Linked DNA regions of Prochlorococcus marinus XMU1406. The protein of the gene in region 1 binds, or shares a complex with, the protein of each later gene. Links are inferred from orthologs where the notes say so. Each region holds a gene or a part of one and is shown in the gene's direction. Other genes may lie near its edges.

The links.
Region 2: the proteins of mnmG (region 1) and mnmE are in contact, whole or in part, in a solved structure (PDB 9HIP), measured with the Escherichia coli proteins. The link is inferred for Prochlorococcus marinus XMU1406 from one-to-one orthologs.

The regions. Positions count from the first base shown.
Region 1 is NZ_JAAORG010000003.1:527,254-537,113, forward strand. What follows is about bases 2,908-5,877. They hold mnmG (tRNA uridine-5-carboxymethylaminomethyl(34) synthesis enzyme MnmG), read left to right. Parts: upstream 2,908-3,393; coding sequence 3,394-5,361; downstream 5,362-5,877. Other genes in these bases: dnaB (replicative DNA helicase), read left to right, coding at 2,908-3,381; HA149_RS09300 (chorismate lyase), read left to right, coding at 5,410-5,877. Also shown: HA149_RS09275 (hypothetical protein), read right to left, coding at 1-450; HA149_RS09280 (acyl-CoA desaturase), read left to right, coding at 526-1,464; rplI (50S ribosomal protein L9), read left to right, coding at 1,485-1,940; more of dnaB, read left to right, coding at 1,999-2,907; more of HA149_RS09300, read left to right, coding at 5,878-5,985; HA149_RS09305 (RNA helicase), read right to left, coding at 5,965-6,528; HA149_RS09310 (SprT family zinc-dependent metalloprotease), read right to left, coding at 6,612-7,139; HA149_RS09315 (hypothetical protein), read left to right, coding at 7,225-7,644; HA149_RS09320 (ATP-dependent DNA ligase), read left to right, coding at 7,669-8,982; HA149_RS09325 (hypothetical protein), read left to right, coding at 9,100-9,252; HA149_RS09330 (TVP38/TMEM64 family protein), read right to left, coding at 9,257-9,853; HA149_RS09335 (valine--tRNA ligase), read right to left, coding at 9,856-9,860. UniProt on the Escherichia coli protein: NAD-binding protein involved in the addition of a carboxymethylaminomethyl (cmnm) group at the wobble position (U34) of certain tRNAs, forming tRNA-cmnm(5)s(2)U34.
Region 2 is NZ_JAAORG010000001.1:184,714-187,609, reverse strand. The notes cover bases 1-2,805. They hold mnmE (tRNA uridine-5-carboxymethylaminomethyl(34) synthesis GTPase MnmE), read left to right. Parts: upstream 1-614; coding sequence 615-1,997; downstream 1,998-2,805. Other genes in these bases: nadC (carboxylating nicotinate-nucleotide diphosphorylase), read left to right, coding at 2,076-2,805; HA149_RS01015 (DUF2062 domain-containing protein), read right to left, coding at 105-548; HA149_RS01020 (RelA/SpoT family protein), read left to right, coding at 1-86. In the rest of the region: more of nadC, read left to right, coding at 2,806-2,896. UniProt on the Escherichia coli protein: Exhibits a very high intrinsic GTPase hydrolysis rate. Involved in the addition of a carboxymethylaminomethyl (cmnm) group at the wobble position (U34) of certain tRNAs, forming tRNA-cmnm(5)s(2)U34.

The DNA.
Region 1 (9,860 bases):
TGAAAGAGCATCACTTAAAGCAGAGGCTTCTTCATCTTCTATGTACCAGTCAAAAGATGAAGGTAGAGATTTTAATCCTGAAAATATTTCGAATAACTCCCCGGCCGACAATGGATTACCAGAATCATTTTTTAAGGGTAATGCAGACTCTTCCAAAGATTTCCATAACTCTGGGTAATCACTTTCAAAACGATCCCTGATTTTTTCAATACCTTGATCAAGAATCGTATTAACTTGAGCTAAAGCAAGAAAAACTTCAGGCCCTGGCGAAGATAACTTCCCATTCCTAAGATTAGAAATTTGCGAATTATGAACTTTACCTAAATCAAGAACTTCAGAAAGTAATGGCAAAACTCTGTGAGACCATCCATTCCGTTCATGCCAGAGGTGTATCAAATGAGCCATAGCCCTTCGACCTCTAGATAATTTATCGCGATATCCGAGACTCACAGATAATTAAACTTATCAATAGTATAGTATGATAATATTACATATCGGTAATTTTGAAAATAGTATTTCAATATCATGAATTCAGTAATTTTCCAAGAAACAGCAAAATTAAAAAAACCTGTTCCAGCTGAAAAAGTTATAGAACTTTCAGAAAAATTACTGGAACCTTCCAGTCATTCAAAAAGATATCCTCCAAGACTACATCAAACGTGGGGAACAATAGTTTTTATGGTTTCAATTCATATTCTTTCTCTTGTAGCTATACAACCAAAATTTTGGAGTCTCCCTGCAGTCACTTCATTATTATTTTTTTACTGGGTAACTGCTTGTTTAGGAGTTACTCTTGGATATCACAGATTGTTATCACATAGATCATTCATTGTTCCAAGATGGTTAGAAAGATTTTTTGCTACCTGTGGAGCTATAAGTTGCCAGCATGGTCCAATAGATTGGGTAGGTTTACATAGGCATCACCACTCTTTTTCAGATACTGAAGTAGATCATCACAATAGTAAAAAGGGGTTTTGGTGGAGTCATATGGGTTGGATGTTTAAAGACGTTGAAGCACTAAAAGCTGTTCCAAAACTAAGTGCAGATTTAATCAAGGATCCATACTATAGATTTCTAAATAAATATTTTTTATTCTTACAAATTCCTATTGGACTTTCTTTGTACGCAATAGGTCAAAAATTAGGAGTTGGAGGATGGCCTCTAGTCCTTTGGGGAATTCCATTGAGGCTTGTGGTTGTTTATCACGTAACTTGGCTAGTCAACTCCGCGACGCATTGTTGGGGTAAAGCACCATTTGAAAGTGGTGATTCATCTAAAAACAATGCGTGGGTTGCTGCATTAACATTTGGAGAAGGTTGGCATAATAACCATCATGCATTTCCCAATTCGGCAAAACAAGGATTATTTAGAGGTCAGATAGACATAACATGGGAACATATTAAGATTCTTGCGAAATTTGGTCTTGCAAAAAAAGTAAAGTTACCCTCTAGGTCTTATTATTAACTATATTGTTCAATATTTTCATGGCTAAAAGAGTACAAGTCGCATTAACTGAATCAATCGCATCACTAGGTAAAGAAGGAGATCTAGTTGAAGTAGCACCTGGATACGCAAGAAATTTTCTATTACCTTATAACAAGGCAATGAATGTAACACCAGCAGTCCTTAAACAAATTGAAAGGAAGAAAGAAAAAGAAAAAATCGCTGCTGATAAATTAAAGCAAGAAGCTTTAGATTTCCAAACTGCATTATCTACAATAGGTAGGTTCACTATCAAAAAACAGGTTGGAGAAGATGGAGTCCTTTTTGGAACTGTTACCAACGGGGATGTTGCCGAAGCGATAGAAGCGGCAACTAAAAAAGAAATTGATAGAAGAAACATTACTGTTCCTGATATTCATAATTTAGGTTCCTTTACTGCAAAAATAAAATTACATCCAGAAGTAAATGCAGAAGTAAATATTGAAGTAACAAGTTAATCAATTTGTTGCATTATTTTGAAAAGTAGCCAGAGTATATATCTAAGCAATTAAAGATATGGTTTCCGTACCTTTTCCAAATAATGGGCAAAATAAAAATTTTAAAAAGGATTTTAATAGTGAAAATTCTGGATTAGTACCTCCTCAAAACGTTCAAGCAGAGGAAGCAGTTCTTGGTGGCATACTTCTTGATCCAGATGCGATCGGAAGAATTGCAGACTTAATTAAACCTGAAGCTTTTTATATAAATGCCCATCAAGAGATTTATAGAACAGCATTAATGTTGCACACCCAGGGTAAACCAACTGATTTAACATCAATGAGTGCTTGGTTAGCAGATAATGGATCATTAGAAAAAATTGGAGGAAACAGCAAACTGGTAGAACTAGTTGAAAATGTTTCCTCTACAGCTTCCATAGAACAAGTTGCTAATTTAATTAACGACAAATTCATGAGAAGGCAACTTATCAGATCTGGAAATGAAGTGGTTCAACTAGGTTTTGATCAAACTCAAGATACTAATGAAGTTCTAGATAAAGCAGAGCAAAAAATATTTGAAATCAGTCAAGAAAAACCTTCAAAAGGCCTGACTCAAGCAGCTGAAATCCTTACAAGTACTTTCAATGAAATAGAGTCAAGATCATTAGGTACTTCAGTAGCTGGTATTCCGGTAAATTTCTACGACCTTGATGCGATGACTCAAGGTTTTCAAAGAAGTGATTTAATAATTGTTGCTGGAAGACCTTCAATGGGGAAAACTTCAATAGTTCTTAATCTGGCTAAAAATGTTGCACAATCTCAAGATTTACCTGTGTGTGTATTTAGCCTTGAAATGAGTAAAGAACAGTTGACATATAGATTACTCTCTATGGAAGTTGGAATCGAGAGTGGCAGGCTAAGAACAGGAAGATTACAGCAAGATGAATGGCCATTACTTGGAGAAGGTATCAATTCATTAGGTCAATTACCAATATTTATAGATGACAAGCCTAACTTAAGTGTTTTAGAGATGAGATCTCTTTGCAGAAGATTAATAGCTGAACAAAAAAAAGAACTTGGATTAATTGTGATTGATTACCTCCAGTTGATGGAAGGATCAACCCCTGATAATAGAGTGCAAGAACTTTCACGAATAACTAGAGGTCTTAAAAGCATGGCCAGAGAATTAAAAGTACCAGTAGTAGCTCTATCTCAGCTTAGTAGAGGGGTAGAATCTAGAACAAATAAAAGACCAATGTTAAGCGATCTAAGAGAATCAGGATCTATTGAACAAGACGCAGATTTAGTATTAATGATTTATAGAGATGAATACTATAATCCAGAGACTGAAGATAAAGGAATTACAGAAATCATTGTCACTAAACATAGAAATGGACCTGTAGGAACTGTTAAATTATTATTTGAACCTCAATTTACGAGATTTAGAAATTTAGCTAATTAAATCGATCCTCAAATGCAAGATCATCACTCAACAAATGAATCTTTTGACGTCATCGTTATTGGAGGAGGACATGCAGGATGCGAAGCAGCTATAACAACTGCAAAATTAGGATTTTCTACAGCCTTATTTACAATCAATTTAGATAGGATTGCCTGGCAACCTTGCAACCCTGCTGTTGGCGGCCCGGCAAAAAGTCAATTGGTACATGAAGTTGATGCATTAGGTGGAATTATTGGTAAATTAGCTGATGAGACGGCTATACAAAAAAGAATATTAAATGCAAGTAGAGGTCCAGCTGTATGGGCATTAAGAGCTCAGACAGATAAAAGAGAATACTCAAAAAAGATGATTGAAATACTACAAAATACAGATAATTTATCTTTAAAAGAAGCAATGATTACTGAACTAGATATCGCAAAAACTGAAGAAATTGGATTGAACTCAAAAAAAATCTTAAAAAAAAGAATAAAAGGTGTAAGGACTTTCTTTGGTAGTTATTATTCAGCAAGATCAGTTATCATCACAGCTGGTACGTTCTTAGAAGGAAGAATATGGATAGGAAATAAATCAATGTCAGCTGGTAGATCGGGCGAACAAGCAGCAAAAGGTCTTACTCAAAATTTGCACGAAATTGGTATCAAAACAGAACGTTTAAAAACAGGAACTCCAGCAAGAGTTGATAAAAGAAGTATCATTTTTGATGAATTAGATATTCAACCAAGTACTGCAGCAGATAAATATTTTTCGTTTGACCCAGATATAAAAAATAATATGCCCCAAGTTAGTTGTCACATCACAAGAACAACTACCAAAACACATCAACTAATTAGAGACAATTTACATTTAACTCCTATTTACGGCGGTTTTATTGATAGTAAGGGGCCAAGATATTGTCCATCAATTGAAGATAAAATCGTCAAATTTGCTGATAAAGAATCACATCAAATTTTCTTAGAACCAGAAGGAATTAATACCCCTGAAATATATGTACAAGGATTTTCTACAGGTTTACCCGAAAATATTCAATTAGAACTTTTAAGGACCTTGCCTGGATTAGGTGAATGTAAAATGTTGCGACCAGCATATGCTGTAGAGTATGACTATATACCTGCAACACAGCTTCAAACATCACTCGAAACGAAAGAAATTGAATATTTATTTAGCGCCGGACAAATTAATGGCACTACTGGTTATGAAGAAGCAGCAGCACAAGGATTAGTCGCAGGAGTCAATGCGACAAGAAAACTAAACAAAAAAGACCCAATAATCTTCACTAGAGAAAGCAGTTATATAGGAACAATGATCAATGATTTAATTACCAAAGATCTCAAAGAACCATACAGAGTTCTCACTAGTAGGAGTGAATATAGGTTAACTCTTAGAGGAGATAATGCAGATAGGAGATTAACACCATTAGGCTATCAAATAGGGTTAATTAATGAGAAAAGATGGTCGGCCTATCAAGAAAAAATGAAACTCCTCAAGGAAGAGAAATTTAGATTAAATAACACTCGTTTAAAAAATACCGATGAAATATCAAAAAAAATAGAATTAGAAACGGGATCAAAAATCAAAGGCTCAACAACTTTGAAAGAACTCTTAAAAAGACCAAACTTTCATTATTCAGATCTAATTAAATATAATTTGAATGAGAGAAATCTAGGTTCTTCAATACAGGAAGGTGTTGAAATAGATATTAAATACGAGGGTTACCTTAAAAGACAAAAAAACAACATTGAACAAATAAATCGTCAAAGCTGTAAATCTCTGCCTCAAGAAATAAATTATGAAAAGATAGATACATTATCTTTAGAAGCTAGAGAAAATTTGAATAAGATAAAGCCAAAAAATTTTGGTGATGCTTCGAAAATTCCTGGAGTAAGCAAGGCTGATTTAACTGCATTACTTGTTTGGCTAAAAATAAGAGAAATAAAACAAGAAAAGGCAAATATTTTTGTCGAAAAAAAGTTATCATCTTAAAAGCATTCCGTCTGAGCACTGAATAATAAACTTTTTAACTCACCAAAAATTTTATGGGAAGAAAAAGCCTCTACTTTTTTAGTGAAAAATTCATTACCAAAAATATCTGGTCCATGGAAATTAATGCTGCTTGGGGATGGAAGTCCCACTAGACATTTACAACTTTTAACTAATCAAGAGACGAAAATTAAATTAATTTCAATGCGATTAGATCCTCTATTCATTGAAGAAGGTCCTAAAGAATTAAATCAACTAAATGGACCTTTAATTAGAAGACAAGTTTGGATTAAAAACAATAATAAAAACCTAGCATGGGCTGAAAGTTGGTGGAATGCAGAACAAGTGAATGAAAATTTAAAAGCCAAAGAAGAACCAATTTGGAAGAATTTGACACAAGACAGATCAGAATTGTTTAGAGAAGTTGACCGAATTTCACTTGTTAATTCAAATTGGTTAGAGGATCAATTTTGTTTTAAAGGTCCATTCTGGTCAAGAAATTATAGATTTTTTCGAGACAAAAAGCCCCTAACAATTATTAGAGAAGTATTCAATCCACATTTAGAAACTTTATTAGGCTATTCAGGAATTAAAGAATTTACGAAACTATACTCTTCTTCTTCTTGATCTTGGAAGATTTCTTGATTTTGATTGAACTTGTTGGTTTGATTGATCTATCGAAATATTATTCTCTTTTTCTGAAGCTCTTTGCCATCTTTCAACTTTGAAATCCATTTCATCTGGCCAATCTTCGTCATTACTATATTTCGCATAAGGTAATTTTTTTTGCTCAGTTGTCTGTAAATTTTTTGGTTGCCTTAGAGATATTGCTTCTAAAGGTCTTTTTGATTGCTGTTTAGCAGATTCATAAGAATTTGATTCTCTGGAAAATGTCTTAATGTCGCTTTTATCATCGTAAAAATTCTCATCATTCCAATCATCATTATCTTCATCAAAAAATAAATCCACTTTTTCAGATACCCATCTTCCTACTTTTTTAACACTCTTACTTGTTATTCCTTGAAAATCTGAATTCCTTCTTTTTCCTGGCCTAGCACCAGATACTCCATCAACAAATTGTCTTCCAGTTTCGAAAATTTTATCGACCTGTTTATCAACAATATTTTTATCAAAACTATTTCTAAGATTTCTAATTCTCCTTGAATCCATAAATTATTATGCTTTTTAAAATATAAATTACATTAAAAAAATAAATAATTCCAAATATAGAAACAAAAACACATCTTATATTTTTAATCAAACAAAATTAAACACTTTTTATTCCATGATCCATTAAAGAAATTTACACAACATTTTTTACAGGCAATATTCTTTATCCTTTTCCTGTAGAAAAATTTCTCACCACAATTTTGGCAAGTTCCTATATATTTTAATTCTCTCCTTTCAATAGGAAATGAATGCCTCACAGAAATTTGAAAATTCTTCTCTTTCTCATTAATTTCATTCATCTTTTCTAAGAAATTTGGACCATGTATCTCATTTTTTTTTAATATCCTATCTACCCATGCGTGAATCATTTCATGACATAAAGTACTATTTATTTCACTAGGAGATAATTTACTCAAAATAGGTTTCGATAAGATAATTTCAGAATTGACAAGACCGTTAATTCGTTTTCTTTTATAAAAACCAGCAGTAGTTTTTAATCTATTATCACTCCATCTAACCTTTACTAAAGGTTGATTATTAACCGCTAGAGAATTTTCAAAATATTGGCTATTAAATTTATGAAATAAAGGTAAAAGAGGAATTACAGGCATTATGGATTAAAATTAGTATTATTTTGACAAAAAAAGCCATCAAAAACGATTTCTTTTCTTAAAGTAATAAAAAACTCAAATCAACATGGATGCAACACTAGTTAAAGATATCGGAATTAAAGCATTATTAGTTGGCGGAGCTGTACTAGTTTCTTTTTGGACTTTTAATGCAGTCAAATTAGTTATAAGCGCTAGAGGAATTAATCCATTAGTAAGAAAGTTTTTTGATCAAATAGCTGCTGGCAGAATTGATGCAGCGTATGGTTTGACTACAAAAACTTATAAAACTCATGTGAAGCGCCAAGACTTTCTGAAATTTTTAGCTAGTTTAAACCTCAATAAATACAGAAATTTAAAATCAGGAAGACCTAGAGTCCAAGAAGATCAAATCATAATAACTTTGAATTTAAAATCAGAAGATAAACAAGATGAGCTGCCATTAGATTTTACATTCGCAAAAACAGACAATGATTGGAAAATAGACAGAATAGCAAAAGTGAATTAATAATTTCTTGTGAGGCAAAAAGAATTGTTTAAAGAAGAGATTATACATCAATTAGAATTACACCCAAGTAGATTAGATAAAGAAAAAATCATCTCAGAAGCAATGGAACAAGGTCTAGATGATTTTTTTGAGGGAATCCGCATGGCACTTGATCCATTGGTAACTTTTGGTGTAAAAATTGTTCCTGAAAAAGAGAATGAAAAAAGTCAAAATTTTTTATGGAAAGATTTTAGAGAATTAGCAAACAAGCTTATTCAAAGAGAACTTACTGGTCACGCTGCTCGCGATGCAATTATTATGGCTATGGAATCTGCCACAAAAGAAGAGTGGAATGGATTTTATAGACGAGTTTTAATTAAAGATCTTAGATGCGGTGTATCTGAAAAAACAATCAACAAGATAGCCAAGAAATTTCCAAAATATGCGATTCCTATTTTTTCTTGTCCTTTAGCTCACGACAGTGCAAATCATGAAAAAAAAATGATAGGAAAAAAGCAAATTGAAATCAAATTAGATGGTGTTCGCGTCTTAACAATAATTAGACAAAATAAAGTAGAAATGTTTTCTCGTAATGGAAAACAATTCCATAATTTTGGTCATATTATCTCAGAAATAGAAAAAGTCCTAAAAGAAGATCCTGCACCTCATGACTTAGTCCTAGATGGTGAAGTAATGAGTGCTAACTTTCAAGATTTAATGAAACAGGTTCATAGAAAAGATGGTAAACAAACAAAAGACGCAGTTCTTCACCTATTTGACTTATGTCCCCTTGAAAAATTCCAAAAAGGGAGTTGGAACACTAGTCAAACAGCAAGAAGTTTACTAGTAAAAGAATGGGTAGCAAAACATTCTATGCTTCTAAGACATATAAAAACACTTGAATGGGAAAATGTAGATCTCGACACCATTGAGGGACAGAAAAGATTTGTAGAGCTGAATAAATCTGCCGTGGAAGGTGGATATGAAGGAGTAATGATTAAAGATCCTAATGCTATTTATGAATGTAAAAGAACACACAGTTGGTTAAAAGCAAAACCTTTCATTGAAGTCACTTTAAAGGTTGTATCGGTTGAGGAAGGCACAGGTCGCAATAAAGGTAGACTAGGGGCTGTCCTAGTAGAAGGGGAAGATGATGGCCATGAATACAGTCTTAGTTGTGGAAGCGGATTTAGTGATATCCAACGTGAAGAATATTGGTCAAAACGGAATCAACTTATTGGTCAACTTGTAGAAATCAGAGCTGATGCTAAAACGAAATCCAAGGATGCGGTGGCTTTTAGTCTTAGGTTTCCAAGATTCAAATGCTTTAGAGGATTTAAAGCTGGAGAAAAAGTTTAAATTTTAAAAAATAATATTCAACAAAGTAGTCAATGAAAAATGTGGTTTTTAAGTAAAAAAACTAAAAATCTTGGCTATAAAATGTCAGAATAATTATAAGGACTTTTTGAGAGACTTATGACGAAGAAAACAGTTTTCAACTTTATCAAAACGCCTTGTGGACAGGCAAAATATATCGAATTAGAAGCCAACAAAACTTTACTAGGTAAATTAAGGCTTTTATGGTTTATCTTAATTGCATCTATTAGAGATTGGAATATTAAAGAGTAAATTCTTAGGAGTTTTCAAAATATTCCCTGGAGTATTTAGCTGAGAAATATACAACTAAAAAAGTTGAAATAATTCCAACAATAGTCATATATAAATTATTTGGTGATTGCACATTTTTTAGCTCCTGGATATTTTTTGCCAAACTACCTATGGAGCAATAAAGAAAAGTTCCTGGAATTATTCCAAGAAGACCAAGAGCGAAATCTCGAAATTTAACATTATTTAAACCATAAAAATAATTAAGAATACTGAAGGGAAATATCGGCGATAATCTAGCTAAAAAAATTAATTTAAGTCCGCCTTTTTCTACTACTTTTTCCATAACACTTAATTTTGGATAACGGCTAAAAAGATTTTTTAGCTTTTTTGAAAAAAAACTTTTTGATACAAAAAAAGCAACTGATGCTCCTATGGAAGCGGAGAAAAAAACTATAATTGATCCTAAATATGAGCCATATAAAAAACCTGATAATAAAGATAACCAAGAAGCTGGAAGTATTAATAAAACAATTAAAATATAAATGCAAACAAACGAAAATATCCCAATTCCAGTATTAAAAAAAAAAGACAAATTATAAATATTTTCAAGAAATATATTCATTCTCAAT
Region 2 (2,896 bases), on another replicon or contig:
AAAGTTATAATCAACTTCATAAAACAATTGACCAAATTAAATCAATGGCAGATGTTTTAGATATAGCCAGAGTTGAACAAAGTTAATTTCAAAACCAGATCAATCTATCTTTTACTTTTTATCTTGTAGATAAAGAAAACAATACTGCCGCAAATCAAAGCTAATAAAATACCTACACAAGATGAACCTAAAAGTAATTTTAGGGAAAAAATTTTACCTTGTTTCCATAAGTCATCAATAACTAAATTTTTTTCAAGAATTGTATTAGAAGAATTATTTAAAAAAATCGAACCAACTTTATAGTTAAAATAATAAAGTGGAATATAAGTAAAAGGGTTGCTAATCCAGGTACCAATTGCAGCTAGAACAATATTTCCCTTAGCTATTTTTGCAAAAAATATCCCTATTAAAGTCTGAAACCCAAAAAAAGGAAAGCAGCCACTAAATACCCCTATAGCTAAACCTTTAGCATTAAATAAAGGACTTCCATTTTGATTCCTAAATAATGATAGAATTTTCTTATAGGTAATAGCTCTTTTAAATCTCATTCAGAAAGAAAATTTCAAAATTAAATTCTTGATAATCTTACTTAATTATCCATAACAAAGCGAGAGATGGATTCGATAGTTACTACAGAAGATACGATAGCGGCAATTGCTTCAGCTATAAGTATAGGAAAAGGAGGAGTTGCGATAATAAGAGTATCAGGGAAAGACTCAATAAATTCTTGCAAAAAGATTGTTCAAACTAAATCTAAATATGCATGGGAATCACATAGAGTTTTTCATGGTTTTATTAAGGAAAATAAACAAAATAAATTTATAGATGAAGTTTTAATATTAGTGATGAAATCACCAAATAGCTTCACAGGAGAGGATGTTGTTGAACTTCATTGCCATGGAGGAATTATCCTAGTAAATAAAGTTCTAAAGAGATTATTATCTAGTAATTCTAGAGTTAGACTTGCAAACCCAGGAGAATTTAGTCAAAGAGCTTTTCTTAATGGGAAAATAGACCTTACTCAAGCCGAATCGATTAATCAATTAATTAATGCAAGCAATACCAGATCAGCAGAGTTAGCTTTTAGTGGAGTTCAAGGGAAAATAAAGAAAAAAATTAATGATATTAAAAATGACCTTATAAATCAACTTTGCGAAATAGAAGCGAGAGTTGATTTTGAAGAAAACTTTACAGATTTTGATTATACCAAATTTCTAAAAAACATTAAAAAAGTGAAAGAAAAAATAGAGTTACTTATAGAAAATTCACAAAGAAATTCATATATTCATAATGGTATATCCATTGCGCTTATAGGTAAAACAAATGTTGGTAAAAGTTCTTTGCTAAATTTGCTAGCAAAAAAAGAGAAAGCAATTGTAACTAATATTCCTGGAACGACACGAGATGTTATTGAAGTTAATTTAACTATTAATGACATTCCAATGAAAATAATTGATACTGCTGGCATAAGAGAAACTCATGAACAAATTGAAAGTATTGGAATTAAAAAAAGTTTTGGGAAAATTAAAGAGTCAGATTTTATAATTTATATTTATAGTCTTGAAGAAGGATTTAATGAAGAAGACAAAAAAATAATAAAAAAAATACCCAAAGAAAAATTAATTACTATTTTGGGTAATAAAAAAGATTTAATTGAATCTAAAAATATTAATTCAAATGAGTTGAAAAACACAATTCTTATGAGCATTAAGAATAACGATGGTGAAAGATTATTAATCAACACAATCAAAAAAAAATGTGGATTAAAACAATTAGAAAATATCAATATATTTTTAAACGAAAGACATCTAACGAATTTGTCTGCTTGCCTATCTAATTTAAATGATACTGATACAATAGTTAAAAATAGATTGCCATTTGATTTATTATCAATAGAACTTAGAGATGGTATTCAAAACTTATCTAAAATAACTGGTCAAGAATTAACAGAGGAGCTGCTAGATAATATTTTTTCTAAGTTTTGTATTGGTAAATAAATTTGAGTTAAATTACATAGTGATTTATAGTTAATTCTCTAACTTCAGTTGAATTTTTATCAATTATTTTTTAGTTTAGTGGATCTGAATACTCCAAAAATAAGTAAGATCATTGAAAATTGGATCGATGAAGATATAGGTAGGGGAGATCTAACAAGTTCCTCTATTACAGAAGAGAATGGCAATGCATATTGGATTGCAAAAGAGGAGGGTATATTTTGTGGGGTTGATATTATAAAAGAAATTTTTAAAAAAATTGATTTAAAAATCAGTCCAAAATTTAATATCTCGGATGGAGATAAATTTATTAAAGATCAAAAACTCTTAGAAATATATGGACCTTCAAAAAGTTTACTCGCTAGTGAAAGGATCAGCTTAAATATAGCAATGCATTTATCTGGAATATCAACACATACAAAGAATCTTGTAGATAAGTTAGAAGGCACAAATATAAAATTAGCAGATACTAGAAAAACGACTCCTGGCTTAAGAATATTTGAAAAATATGCATTCAAATGCGGAGGTGGAGTGAATCATAGAATGGGATTATACGATGCGGCTATGATAAAAGAAAATCATATTGCATGGACAGATAATCTTAAGAATGCAGTACAAAAAATTCGCCTAAATTCGCCTTTTACAACTCATATCATTATTGAAGCTGAGAATATCGAACAGGCAAAAGAAGCAGTATTAGCGGGAGCAGATAGTGTCTTATTAGATGAACTTAGTCCTGAAACAATCAAAAAAAACGTTCAAGAATTAAGAGATTTATCAATTAATAGCTTAAAAAAAGAAGTCAATAAAAATTTGATAATAGAAATTTCTGGAATTAACCCTGAAGAAATTAGTAAATATCTAATAAAAGGTATTGATTTGATTTCAACAAGTTCTTCAAT